3 regions of the Bacillus sp. AK031 genome follow, and region 2 is predicted to be linked to each of the others. Evidence: riboswitches for the same ligand, from Rfam matches in the RefSeq annotation. Region 2 holds a riboswitch; each other region holds the start of a gene.
What was found. Region 2 has a riboswitch for thiamine pyrophosphate ahead of M1E09_RS17750 (acetylornithine deacetylase). Riboswitches for the same ligand answer to the same signal wherever they lie in the genome.
Positions count from the first base shown of each region.

Region 1: linked by a shared signal. The riboswitch ahead of tenI (thiazole tautomerase TenI) and the one ahead of M1E09_RS17750 (acetylornithine deacetylase) in region 2 are both predicted to bind thiamine pyrophosphate.
Region 3: linked by a shared signal. The riboswitch ahead of M1E09_RS16710 (ABC transporter substrate-binding protein) and the one ahead of M1E09_RS17750 (acetylornithine deacetylase) in region 2 are both predicted to bind thiamine pyrophosphate.

Region 1 is NZ_CP096424.1:2,320,276-2,328,255, forward strand. Features, by position in the region: gene M1E09_RS12005 (zinc-dependent alcohol dehydrogenase) at 124-1,257, shown strand; gene M1E09_RS12010 (hypothetical protein) at 1,379-2,311, shown strand; gene M1E09_RS12015 (glutathione peroxidase) at 3,267-3,830, opposite strand; TPP riboswitch at 4,072-4,178, shown strand; gene tenI (thiazole tautomerase TenI) at 4,270-4,887, shown strand; gene thiO (glycine oxidase ThiO) at 4,880-6,022, shown strand; gene thiS (sulfur carrier protein ThiS) at 6,034-6,237, shown strand; gene M1E09_RS12035 (thiazole synthase) at 6,234-7,007, shown strand; gene M1E09_RS12040 (thiazole biosynthesis adenylyltransferase ThiF) at 7,004-7,980, shown strand, end outside.
Region 2 is NZ_CP096424.1:3,459,157-3,467,136, forward strand. Features, by position in the region: gene M1E09_RS17730 (ATP-binding protein) at 1-406, opposite strand, end outside; gene M1E09_RS17735 (hypothetical protein) at 559-858, shown strand; gene M1E09_RS17740 (DeoR/GlpR family DNA-binding transcription regulator) at 901-1,671, opposite strand; gene M1E09_RS17745 (homoserine dehydrogenase) at 2,262-3,545, opposite strand; TPP riboswitch at 3,705-3,809, shown strand; gene M1E09_RS17750 (acetylornithine deacetylase) at 4,121-5,413, shown strand; gene tenA (thiaminase II) at 5,413-6,087, shown strand; gene M1E09_RS17760 (ABC transporter ATP-binding protein) at 6,080-6,859, shown strand; gene M1E09_RS17765 (ABC transporter permease) at 6,856-7,608, shown strand; gene M1E09_RS17770 (ABC transporter substrate-binding protein) at 7,605-7,980, shown strand, end outside.
Region 3 is NZ_CP096424.1:3,257,643-3,265,622, forward strand. Features, by position in the region: gene M1E09_RS16675 (GNAT family N-acetyltransferase) at 1-500, opposite strand, end outside; gene M1E09_RS16680 (hypothetical protein) at 700-1,080, shown strand; gene splB (spore photoproduct lyase) at 1,173-2,201, opposite strand; gene M1E09_RS16690 (transcriptional regulator SplA domain-containing protein) at 2,213-2,458, opposite strand; gene M1E09_RS16695 (ABC transporter ATP-binding protein) at 2,650-3,393, opposite strand; gene M1E09_RS16700 (ABC transporter permease) at 3,371-4,159, opposite strand; gene M1E09_RS16705 (thiamine-binding protein) at 4,156-4,446, opposite strand; gene M1E09_RS16710 (ABC transporter substrate-binding protein) at 4,461-5,471, opposite strand; TPP riboswitch at 5,600-5,711, opposite strand; gene M1E09_RS16715 (aldo/keto reductase) at 5,909-6,811, shown strand; gene M1E09_RS16720 (Fur-regulated basic protein FbpA) at 6,872-7,060, opposite strand; gene M1E09_RS16725 (ATP-binding protein) at 7,123-7,980, opposite strand, start outside.

The DNA.
Region 1 (7,980 bases), 1.1 Mb from region 2:
CAACCTGTTATTCTATCAGTAAATCCATAAAATAAGTTAATGTGTATACAGACGCCACAATTGTAAAATACTAGGAATTGATAATTGCTTGATACTATAAAAATGGACTTACGGAGTGATGAAATGAAGGCTGTAACCTATCAGGGTAAGTATTCGGTTGCTGTAAAAAAAGTTGAAGCACCAAAAATCCAGGACCCTCAGGATGTCATCGTCAGAATTACCTCCACGGCAATCTGTGGTTCTGACTTGCATCTCTATCAGGGAAATTTCCCGCTGCCAATCGGCTATGTAATCGGGCATGAGCCAATGGGGATCATTGAGGAAGCCGGACCTGAGGTAACGAAGGTAAAGAAGGGCGATAGAGTAGTTATTCCGTTTACAGTCGCCTGCGGTACCTGTCATTATTGCAATCACCACTTAGAGAGCCAATGTGATAATTCAAATCCTCACTATGATTCAGGCGGGTTGCTTGGTTATTCTGAGAAATTCGGAAACTACCCTGGCGGACAGGCGGAATATCTAAGAGTTCCTTATGGAAACTACACTCCTTTTTTGATTCCGGAGAGTTGTGAATTGGATGATGAACACTTATTGTTTTTGTCTGATGTATTACCGACTGCCTACTGGAGCGTTGAGAACGCAGGTGTCAAAAAAGGAGATACCGTTATTGTCCTCGGCTGCGGGCCGGTAGGGCTCATGGCTCAGCAGTTCGCCTGGAAAAAGGGAGCTGAACGTGTCATTGCGGTTGATTACTATGACTACAGATTGAATAAGTCAAAGAAAATGAATAATACAGAAACCTTTGATTTCACTCAGTATGATGATATGGGGGAAACGCTCAAGGAACTGACAAAAGGTGGAGCCGATGTCGTCATTGACTGTGTAGGGATGGATGGAAAGAAATCCCCGTTGGAATTTGTGGAGCAAAAACTGAAATTGCAAGGCGGGACACTCGGGCCGATCCAAATCGCAACAAAAGCTGTCAGAAAGTGCGGTACCGTCCAACTGACGGGTGTGTATGGCGGACTTTATAATATGTTTCCATTGGGGCCATTCTTTTCGAGAAATATTACCATCAAGATGGGACAGGCTCATGCCAGAAGCTATATGCCCGCGATGTACGACATGATAGTCAAAGGGGAAATCGACCCAACCGCTATCATCACACACAAGCTGCCTTTAGATGAAGCAGCACATGGTTACAATATCTTTAACAAGAGAGAGGATGACTGCATTAAAGTCATTCTTCAGCCATAAATGAAATTGAAGAATTCAGCTGTCGTTTGCGGCAGCTATTTTAATTGAATAAAGGAGTTGGCATTCCAAAACGAGAAGTAATAGTGGAAAAGAAAATACATTTGATTAGATGAGGGAAAATATGAACAATTTGAATGGGTATCATCTGCCTGATGAAGTATTGTCTGCCTGGGAAGACAAGCTGCTCCCTGACTATGATATTTTTTTCTTTCGTGACAATCCGCAATATGTCACTTGTGAAGAGTTCCGCCCTGAAGACAGAACTGCCTTCTCGCTGGATGTCAAAACCAGTTTTGCCACCTGGTCGATCAGCAGGGACGCAAAGTATTACTCAAAAATCACAAATAAGGATTTTATATTATTAACTGAAGAACAGCAGAAGGAGATCCTGGAACAGCAATGGCTGCTTGGGAGGGGAATGCTTTTTCTCGAAGATGATTTAAAAGCACTTTTCAAAGATGAATCGGCAGAGGCTCTTGAAGTTTTGCTTCAATCTTCTTTTTTCAATAAGGAAATCAACAAAACAGTCTATATGATCCAGGGACATCTATTCGCCTTGTTCACTGCTGGGGCAAAAAGGGAGTTCCTATTAAGCTATGCTGCCCTGTGGACAGTTGATCATCCTGTGCTCCCGCAGCTGCCTCAAAGCCTCTGTATGAAACTAATGGAAGAATTCACTGGTATCTCACCTTTCTTTGATTCGTTTTCAACGAAAAATGGACCGAATTGTCTTGCTGCAACAGCGGTCGCAGCAAGCAATAACCCTAAGCTAATTGAGGAGTGGATGCAGCCCGAGCGCTTTGCTTCTATATTAAAAACAGAACAATACAATCCTGTATCTGCGGAATACTTGCAAAAACGGGATGTTTTAGTCTGGAAAAACCAGCAAGAACAGATCGTCCATGCCGCTTACCTGTTAAGTGCAATCTATTGTTTTAACAAACACGGACAAACCATGTTTAACCCTTGGCAGGTTCAGAAAGCAGAAGATGTAATAGCATCATGGAATCATGAAGATTTGAATATGCAGGTTTACAGAATAAAACATACTTAAATGTGAAAGGAAGTTAGAAGATATGAATAACAGCATTACAACTAAGATTAAGATTCTAAATCCTGTACATGAAATTTTTGAAGCACTGGCCACCCCTGAGAAAATGGCAGCGAGCCATGAGCGGCAATCAGTACGCCACTCCTTATAAAAATCAAAAAAAGGGCAGCGAATGGTAACGGGTTCGGTTTTGGAGTACACAACTAAAAAATGCACATCAAAATGAGTGACAATTCGCATCGAATTTGTCACTTGTTTTTTCTTGATTTAGCGGTGTTTATGCCAATAATTATGCTCTTTTTGTATGATAAAATGTAACCCAAAATGCAGGTGACAGAACTTTCTGTTCTTCTAAATTTGTTGTGCGGTTTCCGATACATTTAAGTGACAGATATTTTTAAAAAAAGGTCAGTATGTATGATAAAATGAAAAGAACAGAATCTTCCATTAACGGAGCAGATTACTTGAAGAAACTCACGAGTTGGCTAAAAATGCTGTTAGCTTAAATAAAGGGAAATTTTCCCGTTAAATGCAGATTAGAAGTAGTTTTTGATAAAATAAGGGGAATTTTTCCCTCTATTTCAGTCAAAGGTACCTATTTTTACAATTTTTGATTCAAATAAGAGGAATTTCTCCCGCTATTTAAGCTGTTTTCAGCACAATTTGCTAAATAAGGGGAATTTTTCCCTTTATAAATCTCAACTAGCAGAGAACCTGATTTCATTTTTTTAAGAATGCAAAAGGTGAACGGTGGATCTGATGCTCAACTATTCAGCCATCTGGGGCGTTAATTGAATAACCGGCAATAAAAAAAACCGGTCAGGTGCACATCAGCCTCTGACCATTTTTTTATTCAGATATGATTGAATTTCAACTACAAAAGCTCCACAATTTCATTTGTTAATTAGATGTTTGTACTTCAAAACTGAACCCGTTAAGCGAATGCCCTTTTTTTGATTTATATAGCAACTGACGCCAGCAGTTCTTCGATATCCTGCTCCATATCAATGGGATCGGTTGTACACTCAAACCGCTTCACAACTTCACCATTGGTATCAATCAGGAATTTAGTGAAGTTCCACTTGATCGAGTAATCGTCTGTCAGATATTCCGGGTGCTTGGCATTGAGAAGCGGGATTAAGATCTTTGCCACCGGATGTGCTTTATTGAAACCATCAAATGATTTTTGATGGGTCAGGTAATTAAACAAAGGATGCATATTTTCATCCCTGACATTAACCTTCTGGAACAATGGAAAGTTAACCCCATAATTCAGCAGACAGCTGTTTTGGATTTGTTCATTAGAATCCGGCTCCTGATTGTCGAACTGGTTACAAGGAAAGCCCAATATCACAAACCCTTTATCTTTATAGCGGTCATACATTTTTTGCAGGTCTTCATACTGATAAGTGAATCCGCATCTGCCGGCTGTATTGACAATCATGACCACCTTGCCTTTATATTCTTCCAGTGCTTTTTCAACACCATTCATTGAAACCGCTGAATAATCATAAATACTCATTCTATTACCTCCTGGATTATATTTAATAGTATCAAAGAACTATGTAATAAGTCATACATTCATTATACATGTTCAATACAATCAATCAATTAAATTGCCTCAAGTTAAGCGTGCCCAACATTTCCACCCCAACCTTCACTATCATTAAACCCACTTCCCAACCAGCACTTTCGAAAAAATCATACTAAATAGTTTGATATTCTGATTTGATATGTTAGAATGCTTATAAATAAATAGTCACCAAAACCACTGGGGGAGCCTTGTAAAGGCTGAGATTAAGGTATAACTTTAAGACCCTTTGAACCTGATCTAGTTCATACTAGCGGAGGGAAGTGCAGCGATTGATTACGATTTTCAAAGATTAATCAAGCCGCCTTCCTGCATATTCAGGGAGGCGGCTTTTTTATTTCCAGAAGTATTCACCAAAGGGGTTATCATTATGAAAAAACCTGTGCTGCATGCCGTTACCACTGGTGGGAAATCGGTTGAAGACACGGTGTCCGAGGCTTTACTGATCAGTCCATTTGTTGAGGCCATACATATAAGGGAACATGCCAAGACTGCCAGAGAAATATTTGAGCTGACGCAACTGATGATTAAAAAGGGTGTCCCTTCGGATAAGATCATTATCAATAACAGGGTAGATGCAGCAATGGCTGCCGGAATCAGCAGAGTTCAGCTGGGCTATCATAGTTTGCCTGTCAGTACTGTCAGAAATGCCTTCCCACAACTCTCGATCGGAAAATCCGTTCATTCCTTACAGGAAGCACTTCAAGCAGAAAGAGAGGGAGCGGATTATATTTTGTATGGCCATGTTTTTGAAACAGGCTCTAAATCGGGGCTGAAGCCTAATGGTTTAGAAGATTTGAGCTCCATTACCGCATCGCTTACTATACCAGTCCTGGCCATTGGGGGCATTAAGCTGGATAACCTGCATAAAGTTGTTAAAGCCGGTGTCTCTGGTATTGCTGTCATGTCAGGATTATTCAATACAGACAAACAAACAGAGACCGCCATAGCCTATCAAAAACAATTGGAGATGGTGTTTCATGAATAAGAAATACGACCTTATTGTTGTCGGAGGAGGAATTATCGGGAGCTCTATCGCATTTCAGCAAACAAAACTGGGCAGGAAGGTACTTATTCTTGATAAAAATAAATTATCATCCGAGGCATCCTCTGCCGCAGCTGGAATGCTTGGAGCTCAGGCCGAGATTGATGAAAACCTTGCCATGTTAAAGCTTGCCCTCAAAAGCCGCAGGATGTTTCCAACTCTGATTCAGGAGTTGGAGGAACTTACGGGCATTCATATTGGGCTTGTTAATAAAGGCATGATCAAAGTTGCACAAAATGAAAAAGAAATTACTTTATTACAAGAACAGGTTCAGTTCCATCGAGAGTGGGATTCCGGAGTCAGATGGCTGGACGGTCACACTTTGAAACAGCATGAACCTTTTCTTTCATCCCATCTATCAGGCGGGATGCTGATCCCGAATGACGGTCAACTCCAGGCTCCGCAATTATCACAGGCTTTTGCCAAAGCCGCCATGGCTAAAGGAGCGGACGTTATTGAATTTTGTGAAGTGGAGAAGCTGCTTTACAACCAACTAAGTGTGGAAGGTGTTAAGACATCGGTGGGGACATTTACCGCCGCGAATGTTGCCGTTACTTCCGGGGCTTGGGCTGGAAAACTTTTAGAAGAGACAGGAATTTCATTAGATATTTACCCTGTTAAGGGCGAGTGCTTCTCTGTCATTCCATCTCGCCCGCTGATCAATGCAACCATCTTTTCCGATCAAGGATGTTATATTGTCCCCAAAAGAGATGGCCGGATGATCATCGGGGCGACTAGCTGCTTGAACAGTTTCGATAAGAATGTTTCTTTGAAGGGGATTTCTGCCTTGTCCAAAAAGGCTCTTTCCCTGGTCCCCGACATCGGCAACGCAAGCTGGGAAAAAGCCTGGGCAGGAATACGTCCTCAGACGGGAGATGGTTTGCCCTATATAGGGATCCACCCTTCCATTGAAGGCCTTTATATCGCTGCAGGCCATTATCGTAACGGAATTTTATTAAGCCCGATAACAGGAAAAATAGTTTCGGATCTGATTGAAAATAGCGTTACGGATGAAGAAAGCAAATTATATGAAGCTTTCAGAGTTAACCGTACCAACCAAAGAATTTCCACTTCATAGGAGGATGTCCAATGAATCTAGTGATTAATAGTGATGCAGTGCAGGTTCCTGACTCTATAGAGACAGTGGAAGAAATGCTGGCACACTTTAAATTAGACAAGAAAGTCGCCATCGTAGAATTGAACGCTGAGATCTTGGAAAAAAGCAAACATGCAGAAACCAAGTTAGCCAATGGAGATATAGTTGAAATAGTACATTTTGTAGGAGGCGGATGAACATGTTGAAAATTGGTTCTTATGAATTTAAATCCAGATTGCTTTTAGGTACTGGTAAATATCCCGACTTTGATACCCAGAAGAAAGCCGTTGATGTGTCAGAAACAGAAGTACTGACGTTTTCCGTTCGACGCATGAATATTTTCGAACCGAGCCAGCCTAACTTTCTTGAAAAATTGGATACTGAGAAGTACACGCTGCTGCCTAACACAGCGGGTGCCAAAACAGCAGAGGAAGCTGTAAGGACAGCCAAACTCGCGAAGGCATCAGGCCTTTGTGACATGATCAAGGTCGAAGTGATCGGTGATTTTAAAACACTGCTGCCTGACCCGATCGAAACACTGAAAGCAACAGAAGAACTTCTGAAAGAAGGCTTTACCGTTCTTCCTTATACATCTGATGATGTCCTGCTCGCAAAGAGACTGCAAGAGATGGGTGTACATGCCATCATGCCTGGTGCTTCTCCTATTGGATCAGGCCAGGGGATTATCAACCCGCTTAATTTAAGCTTCATTATTGAGCAGGCAACAGTACCGGTTATTGTTGACGCCGGGATTGGTTCACCTGCGGATGCAGCTTATGCCATGGAGCTTGGTGCTGATGGCGTCCTTTTGAATACAGCTGTATCAGCGGCAAAGGATCCTGTTAAAATGGCGGAAGCAATGAAGCTTGCGATAGAAGCAGGCCGACTGGGATACGAAGCTGGACGGATTCCGAAGAAAAGATATGCAACGGCAAGCAGTCCCCTGGAAGGAATGAGTACTGTTTGACTGAACGCTATTCAAGACAAGAACTATTCAGCGGGATAGGAATGGAAGGCCAGAAAAAACTGGCGGAGAAACATGTACTTATCATAGGGGCCGGTGCGCTTGGAAGCGGCAATGCAGAAGCACTGGTTCGTGCAGGTGTCGGCAAAGTAACGATTGTTGACCGTGATTATGTCGAATGGAGCAACCTGCAGCGCCAGCAGCTGTACACAGAACAGGATGCCAAGGAACGTACACCCAAAGCTGTTGCAGCCAAGAACCGGCTCGATCAGATTAATTCGGAAGTCAAAGTGAAAGCAATCGTGACAGATGCTACAGTAGAAGATTTTGAGAGATTGCAAGATGGTATCGATCTTATTCTTGATTCTACTGATAACTTTGATACAAGAATGATCATAAATGATATATCCCAGAAATATAAAATTCCTTGGGTTTACGGCGCCTGCGTAGGGAGCTACGGAATCTCTTATACCATAATTCCAGATGAAACACCCTGCCTGCATTGTTTAATGGAATCCGTACCCCTTGGCGGTGCAACATGCGATACAGCAGGTATCATCAGCCCTGCTGTCGGAATGGTGGTTGCCTGCCAGACAGCTGAAACATTAAAAATTCTGGTGGAAGATTATTCCCACATTCGAAAGAAACTTGTAACCTTCGATTTATGGCAAAACCAAAATGCTTCAATTGCAGTAGGCAGTTTAAAAAAAGACGAGTGTCTCTCATGCGGTACTAAACCAACCTACCCATTTTTACAATATGAGAATCAAACGAAAACGGCTGTCCTCTGCGGAAGAAACACAGTCCAATTGCGGCCGCAGTCCCATCAGGATAGGGATCTGGAAACTTTGGCTGACACGCTGCGCAGCGCTGGGGGCAAGGTGGAAAGAAATCCATTCCTGCTTTCTTGTGAGATGGATGAGCACCGCCTGGTACTATTTAAAGACGGACGGGTACTGATTCATGGCACCAAAGA
Region 2 (7,980 bases):
CAATTGGCTTTCCCTTTAATTCATTCGCAGAATAGCCGATGATTTTTTCCCCTTCAGGATTCAAGGCCGCCAGATTGCCCTTTTTAGATATTTCAAAGACAGCATCCGGATTGTGTTTGAATAAGGACTGGTAATGCTGATTGCTCATTTGGAGCAGCCGTTCTTTTTTCCTCAACTCTTCCGTTGACTCCAGGAGCTTCAATGCCCGATTGTGGACAAGAAAGTAAATAAGGATTCCCGTTACCAATATGAACAGCCAGCCTTTATAGCGCTGAAAGAAGATGAAGATATGCATTTCATTATGTGCCATCATCAGGGAGAGCCTGTCTGATAAAATGATCCAACATGCTCCTATTATTATATAAGTTACCGCTATTCTGGCAGCTATCTTTCTTGATTCATTCATAAGCAGACTTCACCTGTTATTGGTAAGATTTATACACCTATAATACCTCACTTCAGCCTATTTATGTTGAAATTACCCGATTGCTGCAAAATTAAAAGACGTTTCAATACCTTTAATGACGGATATTTAATAGATATGCGGGGTGATAAAAGATGTGGCAGAAATACAGGTGCAAGGACTTCAGCAAAACCGGCAATGTAACGCTGCCCAACCAGTGGAGACAGCAATTCGGACTCGTTCCCGGCCGGCAGGCGGAGATATGTTATGACCAGGAGGCCATCATCATCAAAAGACCTGAACAAAACAGCACAAACAATAAACGCTATATTTCAGAAAAAGGCGCAATCCATATCCCAAAGGAAATCCGTGAAATTAGCGGTATACAGCCGCAGCAGGAATTTTGTCTGTTTGTGGATGAGCGTGATAAATGTTTTATTCTAAAAGTTATATAAAAAAGTGAAGCAACATATCACTTCACTTCTGCAGGTTAAGCTTTATTGGTCATTAGCAATTTTTATTACTTTTACTCCATACACTTCCAGTTCATCTATTTGCTCAGACGTCGTTTCTTCGTCCGTTAAAATGATATCAAGCTTTTTGAGCGGAAACATTGTCGTGAACAGATCCACACCGACTTTCGTATGCTCAACAAGTGTAATGATCTTGCGGGAATTCTCATACACCTTTTCATGAAACAATGCTACCTCGGGAGTCGAAGTACTCAGCCCTCTGGCCGTAAGCCCTCCTCCGGTCGCAAAGCACAAATCATAGTTGAACCGTTCTGCAAACTGGGCAGCAAGCGGATCGGTTATATTCCCGGAGCTCTTCATTCTCCCGCCAATCATATACGTTTGGATATTGTCGAAGTCTCTTAACTTATAAGCGATTTCCACCGAATTGGTCACGACTGTAAAAGAAAAATCCTTTGGCAAGTAGGGAATCATGGCATAATGGATGGATGCACCGCCAATGAAAACGGTTTGATCCGGATTGATATAAGCGGCTGCCCTTTCTGCAATCTGGCTCTGATAAGGTGTACTCTCACCAAATCGTTCTTCATTTGACCTGGGCATCGACCGGACCATCGGCAGAGGAATTGCACCTCCATGTGTTCTCTTCAATAGCTGGTCTTCTTCCATGATCGATAAATCGCGGCGGATGGAATCTACAGAAACATCAAACCCCTGCGCTAATTCCTTCGCAAGCACTCTTCCCTCTTTATCCAGGGTTTCAAGGATCTTCTTCCTTCTCTCTTCAGAAAACATTTAATGACCCCCTCCTCTACCTTTATGCTTCCTATTATTGCTGTTTTGTTCTTGTTTTGTCAATTATTGCTTGCGGAAATATTAACAGATATTCCGGCGGCAGAGGAAATTAAACTTTCTTGGGAATATATCTCCTTTGGAGGTACACCATTCCTATCTTTGTTTTCCTTACTCTGCGAACAGGGAAACTGACAGGTGCCGGGACCGGCCACCGTGCCATTGAGATTTCGTTTCCTCGTTTTCACCGGACCGCAAGAGACGTTACCGGGCCAGTGAGATTTCATTCCCCCGTTTTCACCGGACCGCAAAGAACGTTATCGGGCCAGTGAGACTTCATTCCCTCGTTTTCATTGGGCCGTAAACCTCGTTATCGGGCCAGTGAGACTTCATTCCCTCGTTTTCATTGGGCCGTAAACCTCGTTATCGGGCCAGTGAGACTTCATTCCCTCGTTTTCATTGGGCCGTAAACCTCGTTATCGGTCCATTGGATCGCCGCCAAACTTGGTTTTCACTGTCCCATATAGAGAATTTACCCTTCAAAAACAAAAACCAGTACCTTTACTGGTTTCCCACAAAAACAAATTAAATTTCTAAATTTCTATTCTGTATGAACTGCCTACATCCCTGACAACCCTGGAGTCCCTCAGTCTGACCAGGATCTCTTCGAAACTCTTCTTCGATGCCTTGTGAGTAACCAGGACAATTTCGGAAATGCTCCCTCTTTTAGGATTCTGCCAGATCTTTTCCACACTTATTCCTTCTTGGGAAAAAAGCGACGTCACCTCTGCCAGCGTGCCTACTTCATCCTCAACCAACAGGCGGAGAAAGTACTTTTTGAACACTTCATCCGCTCCCTTGATTCTCTTTGGAAACTGCGGAAAGACGGCACTTCGGCCATTTACACCCAGTCTTATATTCCTCATGACTCCAACGAGATCTGATACCACTGCGGTGGCTGTCGGCATACTCCCTGCTCCCGGTCCATAAAACATCGTTTCGCCAACTGCATCTCCATACACATACACGGCATTATTCTCATTTTTGACCGCTGCAAGCGGATGGGTATCCGAGACCAGTGCAGGTTGTACGGTAACATCGATTTTGTCATCGTCCCTCTCAGCTACACCTATCAATTTCATCGTATACCCAAGTTTTTTCCCATAGTCAATATCTTCTTCTGTTACACTGGTGATCCCTTTATAGCTCACATCATTCAGTCCGACATTCATCGAAAATCCCAAGGTTGAGAGGATCGCCATCTTCCTTGCAGCATCTACTCCTTCTACATCCGCTTCTGGATCAGATTCGGCATAACCAAGTTCTTGCGCTTCCCTCAACGCCTCTGGATAGGACCTGTTCTCATCACTCATTTTCGTCAGGATATAGTTTGTTGTACCGTTGACAATGCCTACAATCTTATTGATCCTGTCAGATGCAAATCCATCTGCCACACTCCGCAGAATGGGAACCCCTCCTGCCACACTGGCTTCATAAAAAAGGTCACAGCCGTTCTCATAAGCAGCTTTCAGCAGTTCAGGACCATGCAGGGCCATCAAATCCTTATTGGCAGTCACAATATGTTTTTTATTATGGAGCGCTTTCAGAAGAAGTGTTCTGGTATAATCTATTCCTCCCATCACTTCGATAATAATGTCTATCTCCTCATCATCCAATATATCCCCGGGATTGACTGTGAGCAATGAAGGCTCAACTTCAGCATCTCTGCACTTTCCCGGATCCTGTACAAGAATTTTCTTTATTTTGACGGCGCAGCCAACTCCATGCACTAACTTATCCTGATGGTTTTCAATCACCTTCACTACTCCTGAACCTACAGTCCCAAAACCAAGCAAGCCTATCGAAATCTTTTCCAATCCTTAACCTCCAGTTCTCGATTCATATATTTTAAAAATGTATTCAGCAAGTTTCAGTGTATTCCTGCTCGATTTCAATATTAATTTTTATTTTATTTAAAGTTGCAGAAAGATTGATTGTATGATAGATATGTAATGTACGATAAATTTCATATTTTTTCACAACACTAGGGGTGCGTTTAAGCTGAGAGAGACATTTCTATGTCTTAACCCTGACTACCTGATCTAGGTAATACTAGCGAAGGGAAGTGGCGGACATATGTATGCATATGGGCAGCAGCAGGTTCCTGCTGGCTGTATTCTCTTTACATACTTAAATTTGTACCAAACCACTTTCTGACAGAAAGTGGCTTTTTGTTGTTTTAAAAGGCTGTTGTCGTATAGATTGTTGCTTTCGGAAAAATCCCAAGTGCCGGATTTTTCCCCTGGGTACAAGGTTTTTTCTCTCTGAACAGAGAGAGTAGCTCTTTTCTTTCTTGCTTACTAAGTTATTTCCTGTGGATAATGGCTATATTTTTTGGGGATTCATGTTAAATAGCAACAAAGTTTAAGAAAAGAGCCTTATAAAAAGGGGGATGGAAATTTTGCAGAAACTGATTGACAGCCTCATTCTTGATGCTGAAAACCGAAAGGAAGAACTGGTTGATCTTCTGTGTACACTGATTCGTTTCGAAACACCCAGCCCGCCGGCACGAAATACGGAGCATGCTCAGGAGTTCATTGCTTCTTTCTTGAAAGAAAATGGATTCGCAATCGATAAGTGGGATGTTTACCCGGGTGATCCAAATGTAGTTGGGATAAAAAAAGGAACCGAACCAGCCGGGCACCAGAGTCTGATCATCAACGGCCACATCGATGTGGCTGAAATTGATGAAAGCGAAACCTGGCATACCGGTCCATTTCAGCCAGAGGTAACGGAAGGCTATGTCATTGGACGCGGGGCAGCAGACATGAAAGGCGGTATTGCCGGCGCTTTGTTTGCCATTCAGTTATTGACTGAAGCCGGCATTGAACTCCCCGGGGATCTGATCTTCCAGTCGGTCATTGGGGAGGAGGTCGGAGAAGCCGGCACTCTTCAGTGCTGTGAACGCGGCTATAAGGCCGACTTTGCTGTAGTGGTGGACACCAGCGATCTTCATATACAAGGGCAAGGCGGTGTAATCACCGGCTGGATTACGATTAAGAGCCCGACGACCCACCATGATGCAACCAGGCGAAACATGATTCATGCCGGCGGCGGTTTGAATGGAGCAAGCGCAATTGAAAAAATGATGAAACTCATCCACGGTCTACAGGATCTGGAGCGCCATTGGGCAGTCACCAAGCATTATCCAGGGTTCCCAGCAGGATCCAACACCATCAACCCTGCTGTTATTGAAGGCGGCAGACATCCAGCTTTTATCGCCGATGAGTGCAAATTATGGATTACTGTCCATTTCTACCCGGATGAAACTCATGAAGAAGTGGCAAAAGAAGTAGAGAATCACATATTGGAAGTGGCCAAAGCAGATATTTGGATGAGGGATAACCCGCCGGTTTTTACTTGGGGAGGAACCTCCATGATTGAAGATAGAGGTGAGATTTTCCCGTCGCTGGAAGTTGACCCGGATCATCCGGGGGTAAGGACGTTATCTTCCACCCATACTTCACTGCTCGACCAGAAGGCAGAAATAGATGTATCGCCGACTGTCACTGACGGCGGCTGGCTCGGCAATGCTGGTATCCCGGCCGTCATTTACGGACCCGGTGACCTGAATAATGCCCACAGTGTCAATGAAAAAGTTTCAATAGATCAGCTGGTTCAATTCACTCAGGTGATGATCAAGTTTATTTATGATTGGACCCGTTCAAAGAAGGAGGATGAATAATGCAGTTTACTGACCGCTTGTTTGAGAAGGTGAAGCCTATTTGGCAAAAAAACCACCAGCATCCTTTCGTGCAGGGAATTGGTCTCGGTACGCTGGACAGAAAGAAATTCCGATTTTACATGGTACAGGATTATGTATATTTAATAGATTTTGCCAAACTGTTCGCTTTGGGAGCAGTAAAAGCGAAGGATACGAAAACAATGGGAGAATTCGCAAAGCTTCTGGATTCCACTCTTAATGAAGAAATGTCATTACATCGCCAATATGCGGAACGTTTCGGCATCTCAGCAGAAGAATTGGAAAGCGCGAACCCTTCTCCTATCACACTGGCTTACACTCACTACATGCTTCATGTCTCTGAAAATGGCACTCTCGCAGAATTGGTTTGTGCCCTCCTTCCCTGCATGTGGAGTTATTGGGAGATCGGAAAAGAGTTAAGTTTGATAGAAGGATCGACCAGCCATGAGTTTTATGGAGAATGGGTTTCGATGTATTCTTCCGATGAATTCGGATCTTTATCTCAATGGCTGATCTCCCTGCTCAATGAAATAACGGCCGGAAAAAGTGATGCAGAGCTCAATCACTTGGAAGAAATCTTCCTGAACACAAGCCGCTTTGAGTACATGTTCTGGGATATGGCTTATAACGAAGAAATGTGGCCTACCGATGAGTAACTCCCTGCTTCAACTGGACAACGTCTCTTTCACTTACCAAGGAGAGAAAAAACAGCTGCCTGTTCAAGTGCTGGAAAGGTTGTCACTCTCTATAGAACAAGGTGAATTTGTTTCAATCATCGGGCCAAGCGGATCCGGGAAAAGCACACTGTTCCGTCTGATTACGGGTCTTGAACAACCGTCAGGCGGAAGCATTCTTTTTGAAGGGAAAGCAGTCAAAAACCGCTTGGGGCAGGTAGGATATATGCCTCAGCAGGACCTCTTGATGCCATGGAGAACGGTCATGGAAAATGCTGCCCTGCCCCTTCAGCTGCAAGGAATGAAACGGGAACAGGCAGATGAAATAGTACGCGGGCTGCTCGACGAATTCGGCCTGAAAGGATATGAGGACCGTTTCCCCCATAAGTTATCCGGTGGCATGCGCCAAAGAGTCTCCTTTTTGAGAGCCGTCCTCAGCGGAAAGAATCTGCTTGTACTTGATGAGCCATTCAGTGCGTTGGATGCGATTACCAGACTTTCCATGCAGGAATGGCTGCTCGATCAATGGTACAAGCGGAAGAAGACAATCCTGTTCATAACCCATGATGTGGAAGAAGCATTATTTCTTTCTGACCGTATATTTGTATTCACCCAGATGCCGGTTTCCGAACTGAAAGAAATCACGGTTCCACTTCCACGGCCTCGAAAAATTGAAGACATGGCGGAAAAGGAGATCCAAACCCTTAAAACCAATCTGATTTCTGAGCTGAGGAAAATGGTGAATGTACTATGAGAAATTGGAATTATTATATCGCTTCCACTCTTGTGGTCTCTTCACTGCTGATTGTATGGCAAGTGGGGGCGAATTCTTACAATAAGCCCTTTATTCTGCCGACACCTGGTGGTATTCTCGCCGAGCTCTGGAATTTGAAGAAGATTCTGATCACCAAACATTTACCCGCCACGCTGATGATCATCCTTATCGGGTTGGCTATGTCGATTCTTTTAGGAGTTGCCCTGGCGGTTTCCATGAATTTCAGCAAAACAATTGAACGGGCGTTTTATCCGATACTGATCGCATCCCAGACCATCCCGATCATTGCGCTTGCCCCTATCTTTGTATTATGGTTCGGCTATTCAATTTGGAGCAAGGTCGTTGTCACCATTTTGATTACCTTTTTCCCGATAACGGTCAGTACCTTTGATGGACTCCGCTCGATCAACAAGGATCTTCGTGAACTGATGTTGACGATGGGAGCAGGAAAGCTGGAAATCTTTCTGAAGCTCAGTGTCCCTTCAGCACTCCCTTACTTTTTTTCAGGTTTGAAAGTAGCTGTGACCCTGAGCGTAATTGGAGCTGCTATCGGGGAGTGGCTTGGGGCCGAAGCTGGTTTGGGATACTTCAGCCGCAGGATGATGACCCAGTTCAACGGTGCCGCCGTGTTTGCGCCGATTGTTCTTTTATCCATTGCCGGTATTCTATTATTTTTGCTTGTAACGCTGCTTGAGAACATTTTATTAAAATGGAGGAAATCATTATGAAAAAAATGCTTTTGTTAACATTAAGTCTGTTTCTTGTTCTTGTTGGAGGGTGCTCCCAGGGAGACACAGCTGCCACCACAGAAGACAAAGAGCTGGAAAAAATGACAATCATGCTCGACTGGTACCCAAATGCCGTCCACAGCTATCTATATGCAGCGAAAGAAAAAGGCTACTTCAAGGAAGAAGGGCTTGATGTCGAAATCAAATTTCCGGCAAACCCGACAGACCCTATCAATCTCGCAGCTGCAGGACAGATCGATCTCGGCATTTCCTATCAGCCTGACGTGATCATCGCCAGAGCCAATGAGGATATCCCTGTCAAGTCAGTCTCAGCCATTGTCCGTTCTCCCCTTAACCATGTTGTGTTTCTGG
Region 3 (7,980 bases), 200 kb from region 2:
TCAGGAACCACGCCAAAGAAAAACAAGCGCCCTTCCGCTCTTGTAAACGGCTCGATATGTGATAAAAAAACTCCTGCGTCTTCCCCTTCTATCACTGCGTTGTACATACAGAATTTTCCCAGTTCTATCTCCTCATGAAGAGCATTCAGCATTGTGCGGGCTTCCTTTTGGCTTCCGAGTATACTGCTCAGACTACTCAATGCCCTGCTCTCATTTTCAGGAATATAAGTAACTGGAGTATCAGGAAACTCAGTGATATCCCTTAAACTCCTTGCAAAAACATTCCTTTCCTTAACCATATGAAACCCCGTCTTCAGAAGATTTTCTACTAATCCTTCTCCCCCTTCCTGAATGGGCACTACTACACTCACTTTATTCTCATCTGGTAACCTTTCGAGGATGTCGAGCAATTCATGTACATCCCCAATGCGGATGCCAGTATCCAAATTCGCCCATTCAACTGTGGAATATCCTGATCCTTCGAGTAATTTCCAATTCATTTTACAACCGCCTGCCCTGCTAGTGGTTTTTGTGATTATATCGTAAAGCATAAGGAAGTAAATTCCAATAAATTTCTTTCAATTTGTGAGTATAACGAATTTGTAACGGGTATTGAATAATAACTTTATAAGAAAGGACTCCATAAGAATGACACAAAACGAAATATACTTTTTGTCTCCTAGTCACCAGAGAAGTCTTATGGCTGAGGGTTGGGCACAAAAGATGGATATTTTCGGGTGGGAATTCGACAGCGGAGGATGGTCTGACACCAAAAACAGTATTTTGAGTGTGGAAGCCATGAAAGAGCTTTGTATCGATATATCAGGAAAAGAAAAAAAGAAAGCTGATTCTCTTGAGTTAGACGAAGCTTCTGTCATTATTGCCATTCACGATTTTGAGGAAGATGAGGATATCAATATCCCTCACCACTGTGAGAAGAAAGTCGTCCATTGGAACCTTCCAAATCCAGAAAAGAGAGCAGATTCCCTTATAGAAGAGTGGGTCATTTATCAGGAAATCTGTGATTCCATTGCCATGAAGGTAAAAAATCTTAAAGACGTACTAACTACGATGACATAAAACACCACCTAGTCAGAAAGCTGGCCAGGTGGTTTTCTTTTTAACAAATCACTTTATCCCTTTAAAGCACTAAGAGGGCCAGGCCCCTTTAATCAAGTAAAGTATTCAAGTTTGGCGTCAGGGAAGAATTTCTCCATATATTCATATAGATTATCTTTGATATCCTGCTCTTCGTCTTTCTGGTAAATGTATTTGCCGATTCCATATTTCCCCCATTTATATCTCCTTTGATTCTCATCAAGTTCAAGCTTCGTCATTGGGTAATTCTTCTCGATCACCCGTTTGGCAGGTTTGGTAAAACGGTGCTGGATGAATTCAAAGGTAAGATCCTTTTTCGCATAATCCGGCAACTCATCATTCAATCGCTCAAACATGTGGTAGTATCCTTCCTCCCACCCTTCATGCAGATAAATGGGAGCGACGATAAATCCAAGCGGATATCCTGCCCTCGCCACCTTGCCAGCCGCTTCGATTCTTTTGGCGAGCGGAGAAGTCCCCGGCTCAAAATTCTTTATCACATAATCAGCATTGATACTGAAACGGAATCGTGTCTTTCCGTTATGCTTGGCATCCAGCAGGTGGTCGACATGATGAAACTTTGTGACGAATCGAAGTTTCCCGTGTTCAGATTCGCCAAAATGTTCAATTGCCCGTTTAAGAGTATGGGTAAGATGGTCAATCCCAACAATGTCAGAAGTACATGCTGCTTCAAATCTTGTAATTTCAGGTGCCCTTTCTTTCATATAGTTATCTGCCGCATCAAGAATTTCATCAACATTGACATATGTCCTTATGTACGGCTTGCTCCCCATCGTTGTTTGCAGATAGCAGTAATGGCAGTGCCCCATACAGCCCGTGGCAAACGGGATTGCATATTCTGCAGAGGGTTTTGATGTATCAAACTTTAACGTTTTCCGAACCCCTACTACCAAGGTGGATTTGGCGACCCGGTATTTTTGAAAGTGATTGTCCCCCGGCAGGTTGCGGACCTGATTATGAGAAGTCGTCTCGCGGATTTCAATATCCATCTTCTCGAATTTCTCTTTCAACTGCTTGCCAAGGGGGTATTCCAGTGCCCCTGGTTCAATATATACAAGTTGCGGTACAAACGGCTTTATCATCCTGCCACCGCCTATAATCCGCCAAAATAACTCGAATAAGCCTGCTCTGCCTGGTCAGCCGTCGAGTATACAGCAATTTCATCATTTAATGGGTAATAGGTCTCGTACAAAAATAAAGCAAGCTGTGAAGGGTCCTCCGGATCATGAACAACTGCAGCTTCCTGTACATTTGCTACACTCTGCGTATGGGGATTCCGATAAATCACATATACGATATCCCCCGCCCGATAAGGAGTCAACTCATTATTCAGCTCCATACATAACACCCTTTCCTTAAAACAGTATAAACTCATTTTCCCTCAGGGCCAGGTTTTTATATCTGGTTTTATTTGGGTGAAAGGCACGCCTGGAATTTTCAAACACCACAGTGACTGGTACAAATGAAGCAAAAAAAGCCTTCCCGTTTTGGAAAGGCTTTTAGGTTATATGGGAATCAATGATGCCATAGTCAGCTTTCATCATTGATTACCAGCTCGTTATAGATGGTTTTTTTACATTGAAGGAATTCTTCCGACAGCACAAGCTTCTCATCTCTCGGTCTGGAAAAAGGAACCTTGAACTCTTTCTTCACTGTGGCCGGTCTCTGAGACAGAACGATCAGTCGGTCAGATAAGAATAAAGCTTCTTCAATATTATGGGTGACAAATATGACGCTTCTCTTATTTTCCTCCCACATGGACAAAAGCCACTTTTGCATGTCCAGCCGGGTGAATTCATCCAGGGCTGAGAAAGGTTCGTCAAGGCAGATGATTGGCTGCGGACTGAGCAATGCCCGAATAAAGGCTACCCTCTGCTTCATTCCTCCCGATAACTCATGAGGATAGGACTTCTCGTAGCCTTCAAGACCGGCCCTCTGAATCATTTTACGGGCTCCCTCTTTATCTTTCTCTCCAGATAATTCCTGGCCAAGCAGTACATTATCTTCCACAGTCCTCCACGGTAAGAGGGAAGGCGCCTGAGGCATATAGCTGATATATCCTCTTTGGCCATTTATATTCTGCCCGTCTAATCTAATGCTTCCTTTTTCAGGAGAATACAGACCGCCAATGAGATGAAATAAAGTACTCTTTCCGCTTCCTGAAGGACCAAGAATGGATAGAAACTCTCCATCCCCGACTGAAAGGGAAAGATCATCCAATATCTGCTGGTGATCAAACGACTTATGCAAATTATCGATTTTGAGCTTTTCCATCCTTCTCTTCTCCTTTCGGCCTCCACTTAATCAGCCACTTTTCCAAACCGATAATGAGGGCAAAAAATAATAAACTCAACAGCATGATCGCAAAAATAGCGACAAAAACGCGGTCTGTCCTGAAGGAAGAAGAAGCAAGGGTCATGAATACACCAATTCCCTGCTTCGCCCCAAGCCATTCAGATATGACAGCCCCCATGACACTATAGGTCGCGGAAATTTTCAATCCAGAAAAAATGGATGGAAGAGAGTGCGGCCACTCAAGTTTCCGGAAGATCTGCATCTTGCTCGCACCAGCCATTTGCATATAGTGTTTCAGTTCACTGCCCGTCTGCCTGAATCCATCCAATGCTGCTACGGCAACCGGGAAAAAACATACAAGTGTAATGACGATCATTTTAGGAAGAAGACCGAATCCAAACCATACCACCAACAAGGGTGCCAGTACAATGATGGGAATGTTTTGGGACAAGATCAACAGTGGATAAACGGACTCCCTCAAAACCGGCACCAAGTGAAGTCCTACTGCTACTATAAGACCGATGCCGCACCCGATCAAAAAGCCCAAAACGGTTAAAAAGACAGTGGAAGTCAAGTGTTCCTGAAATGACGGCCAGACAGCAATTGCTTCTGTTCCGATACCTGTTGGAGAAGGGAGCAGCCATTTTGGTATGTCAGCGATCCTTGTACTTGCCTCCCATATAATGAACAAAAGGATGATGACCACGGTTGGCCGCCATCCTCTCTGAAGGAATCTGTTTATCATCGATATTTCTCCGTTAATTCTCCCATGGAAATCCCGCTTGGCTGATAAAGAATCTTCACTTGGGAGATCACATTCCTGCTTCCCATTTCAATCATTTTCTCATTCATTTTTTCAATGATTTTCATTAAGTCGCTTAAATTTCCTTCCATTGTTGTTTCAAGCGGGTGCACTTCATATTTAACCCCTGAATCCTCAATAATTGAAATCGCCGCATCAACATATGGAATGACATCTTCACCCTCTTTTGTTTTAGGTAATATTTGAATACTTACTAAACTGTTCTCCATCTTAAACCCACCTTTTACTCTGGCAAGAATTCGTTCGTGAATGCTTTTTCAGCGTCCAATTCTGATTCCAGAAGTTCATTTTCATACATCCAATTTGCGTAGTTTTCCCATACTGCCAGCTTCTGTTCTCCCCATCTTGGAGCATCATCTGTATATTTTGAGGCAAGCCATTCCTGGCTTTTCTTCACGAGGTCCGCATCCAGGTCAGGTGCCGCATCAATCAGAATCTGAGCAGCTTCCTCCGGATTTTCGATGGCAAAGTTATATCCTTTAGATGCAGCAGCAACAAACGCTTCAACCGTTTCAGGATTTTCAGCGATCATTTCTTCATTCGTCGTCAGTACAGGAGTATAATAATCCAGTTTCTCTGAGTAGTCTGTTAAATATATCATATTGATATCTTCATTTCTAAGCTCTGCTTCGATTCCTGTCCATCCATAATAGATCCAAGCAAAATCAATGTCCCTTTGAACGGCAGTAAAGAAATCACTGTCACCCATATTTACGAAATCAACTTTTTCGACATCGGCATTTTCCTGCTTCATGATGGAAGCCATGACAGCTTCTTCAACTGGTGATCCCCAGCCCCCGTAAGTCTTTCCTTCAAAGTCCTCAGGTGTTTCAATGTTCTTTTCGGCAGGAGAAGCAAATCCTGACGTGTTATGCTGGATAACAGCGGCAATCGATACAAGCGGGACATCCTGGACCCGAGCCTGTGTCACACCTTCCTGGTAACCAACCCCGAATTCAGCTTGTCCGGAAGCAACAATAGAGTCTGCTCCCGCTTCACCTGGCATAATGATTTCCACATCAAGACCTTGTTCTTCAAAGTAACCTTTTTCCTTCGCAACATACAGCCCCGTATGATTGGTGTTAGGTGTCCAGTCCAACACAACGGATACCTCTTCTAAAGTTTCCGTTTCCCCTCCGCCATCGTTTGCGTTGTCATTCTGTCCTGAATTATTTGTCTGTCCGCAGCCAGTAATCAGAACCGCTGAGAATAATGCTAATAAAGCTTTTTTCATTTTATTTTCCACCTTTATAAAGTAAAGATTTACGAGAGAATAGGGACGTTCCCTAATTTGATTGCAAGCTTTCTGACAATAAAAAAGCGCCTCGGGAAAGAACCCGGGACGCATATTGAAAACAGATGAACCGTTTAGAATATGTTCCCTACGCTGGCTTCAACCAGATCAGGTTCCAAGGGTCAGTATCTATCAAGGATACTATCTCAACCAGCTTCACTGGTCCCCCCACTATTCTCGCATATTTATTATTTTCCATTCTTTACTTTGACATAAACATCCCGGTATTTCAAGTATTTTAATGCTTTAAAGCATTAAGAGGGACTGTCCCTCTTTGCGCTTTAACGCGGTGAAGCGAGGTTGCAGGCCCTCTTGTTTTGATGTTGGGTATATACAGGTTATAATGAACCGAAGAATGTTGACGAGGAGGATCACAAATGGAAAGAATACATCTGGCAGAAGACCTTACATTCTCAAGGTTTGTCCACGGGCTCTGGCGCCTATCGGATTGGCAGCAATCCAAAGAAGAAACGTTAAGGTTGATCGAAGAAGTAATGGAAACCGGAATCACTACATTTGATCATGCAGACATTTATGGAAGCTATACATGTGAAGAATTATTCGGGAATGCCCTTTCCTTAAAACCTTCTTTACGCAAGAAAATGGAAATCGTCACTAAATGCGGCATTGTACTGCCTTCTAAGAACCGTCCCCAGCACAAAACACATCACTATAATACAAGTAAAGAACACATAATGAAGTCTGTGGAAAACTCACTCAAGAACTTAGGAACAGATTACATAGACGTCCTGTTGATTCACCGGCCGGACCCTTTCATGGACCCTGAGCAGACGGCAGAAGCTTTCAACCAGCTTCACAAAGAGGGGAAAATAAGATATTTTGGTGTATCAAACTTTAAGGATCACCAGTTCAGCATGCTTCAATCTTATCTGGATTTCCCACTGGTGACCAACCAAATTGAATTGTCACCATATGAACTTGAAAATTTTGAAGACGGCACGTTGAATCACGCTTTGCAAAATAGAATCCCGCCTATGGCATGGTCCCCATTAGCGGGAGGTAAAATTTTTGCAAGCGAGGATGAAAAATCAGTCCGCCTGCTGAACACCCTTGAAAAAATCAAAGAAGAAACAAATGCAGGGGGAATCGACCAGATTATTTTTGCATGGCTGCTTAACCATCCTGCACGAATTCTTCCTATCATCGGGTCCGGAAGAATTGAGAGAATCCAGACAGCTGTTGCTTCTCTTGATATCAAGCTGGATCATGACCAGTGGTTTGAGATCCTGCAAAGCTCTATGGGACATGACGTACCATAACCCAAAGGTGTCATCAACTCAAAAAGAATCCTGCCGAAATCGGCAGGATTCTTCCTTGTTTCAAGCTTCACTTAGATGATTTCCCATAACCTTGTTCAAAGAACCCTCTACATAATGTTCCAGATACTCTCTCTGCAGTTCATTCTTGCTCAGTTCATATAGTTGTTTGTCAGATATTTTATAAATTCCTATTCTTAATAATTGTTTAATATAGAAATCTTCTGTTGTTTTTGTATTTCTCTGATGCACGGTTTATCCCTCCGAGAAGAGTATACCCGCTTTTCTGCTTTTCTAACCTCTGACCATAAACTCTATGAAAAAGACTGAGTGACAGGTAAGACGATAGAAACGGTTGTACCTGTACCTTCCTTGCTTTCATAATGGATGGTGCCATTGTGTTCCTCGATGATCTTGAAGCTCACCATAAGCCCAAGACCGGTTCCATCTGACTTGGTTGTGTGGAATGGAGTTCCCAGCTGTTTAAGATTCTCCTCAGAAATTCCATCTCCTTCATCTCGAATCATAAGCTTAACGAGACTCGCTTCTTCAAGGCTTTCCGTTTTGATTGTTAGATTTCCGCCTGTTGGCATTGCTTCAATTCCATTTTTGATCAAATTGATCAACACCTGCTTGATATGCTTGGCATCACATTCAATTTGCGGAAGCCCTTCCTCGAGATCGCTTTCGAAATGAATCTCCTGATGGTTTGCGTCGTTCTCCATAACCTTTAGAGTATATTCAATAATATTGTTAAAGTCATGAGGCTCAACATCCATCCCTTTTGGCTTCCCGATAACCAAAAGATCATCCAGTAAGGAAGTGATTCTATCTATTTCTTTCGTCATTATATTGTAATACTCACTATCCTCCGGGTGCTTTTCATTCTGCAGCTGCGTAAACCCTTTAAGAGAGGCCAATGGATTTCTAACTTCATGGCTGATAGACGTCGCAAACTTTCCTACGGTTGCCAGCTTTTCAGTGTTGCGCAGTTCGTTACTTATTTCTATAGTAGCCTTTACGTACGAACTGAAACGCCTCAACAGTAAGAAAGCCAGTAAAGCAAATATAAACACTAACACGTAACCCAGAATAACCTGGACATTATTATAAACCCAAATATAAAGAAAAACATATTTAATAGTTGTTATTCCAAAGACAATATAAAAATA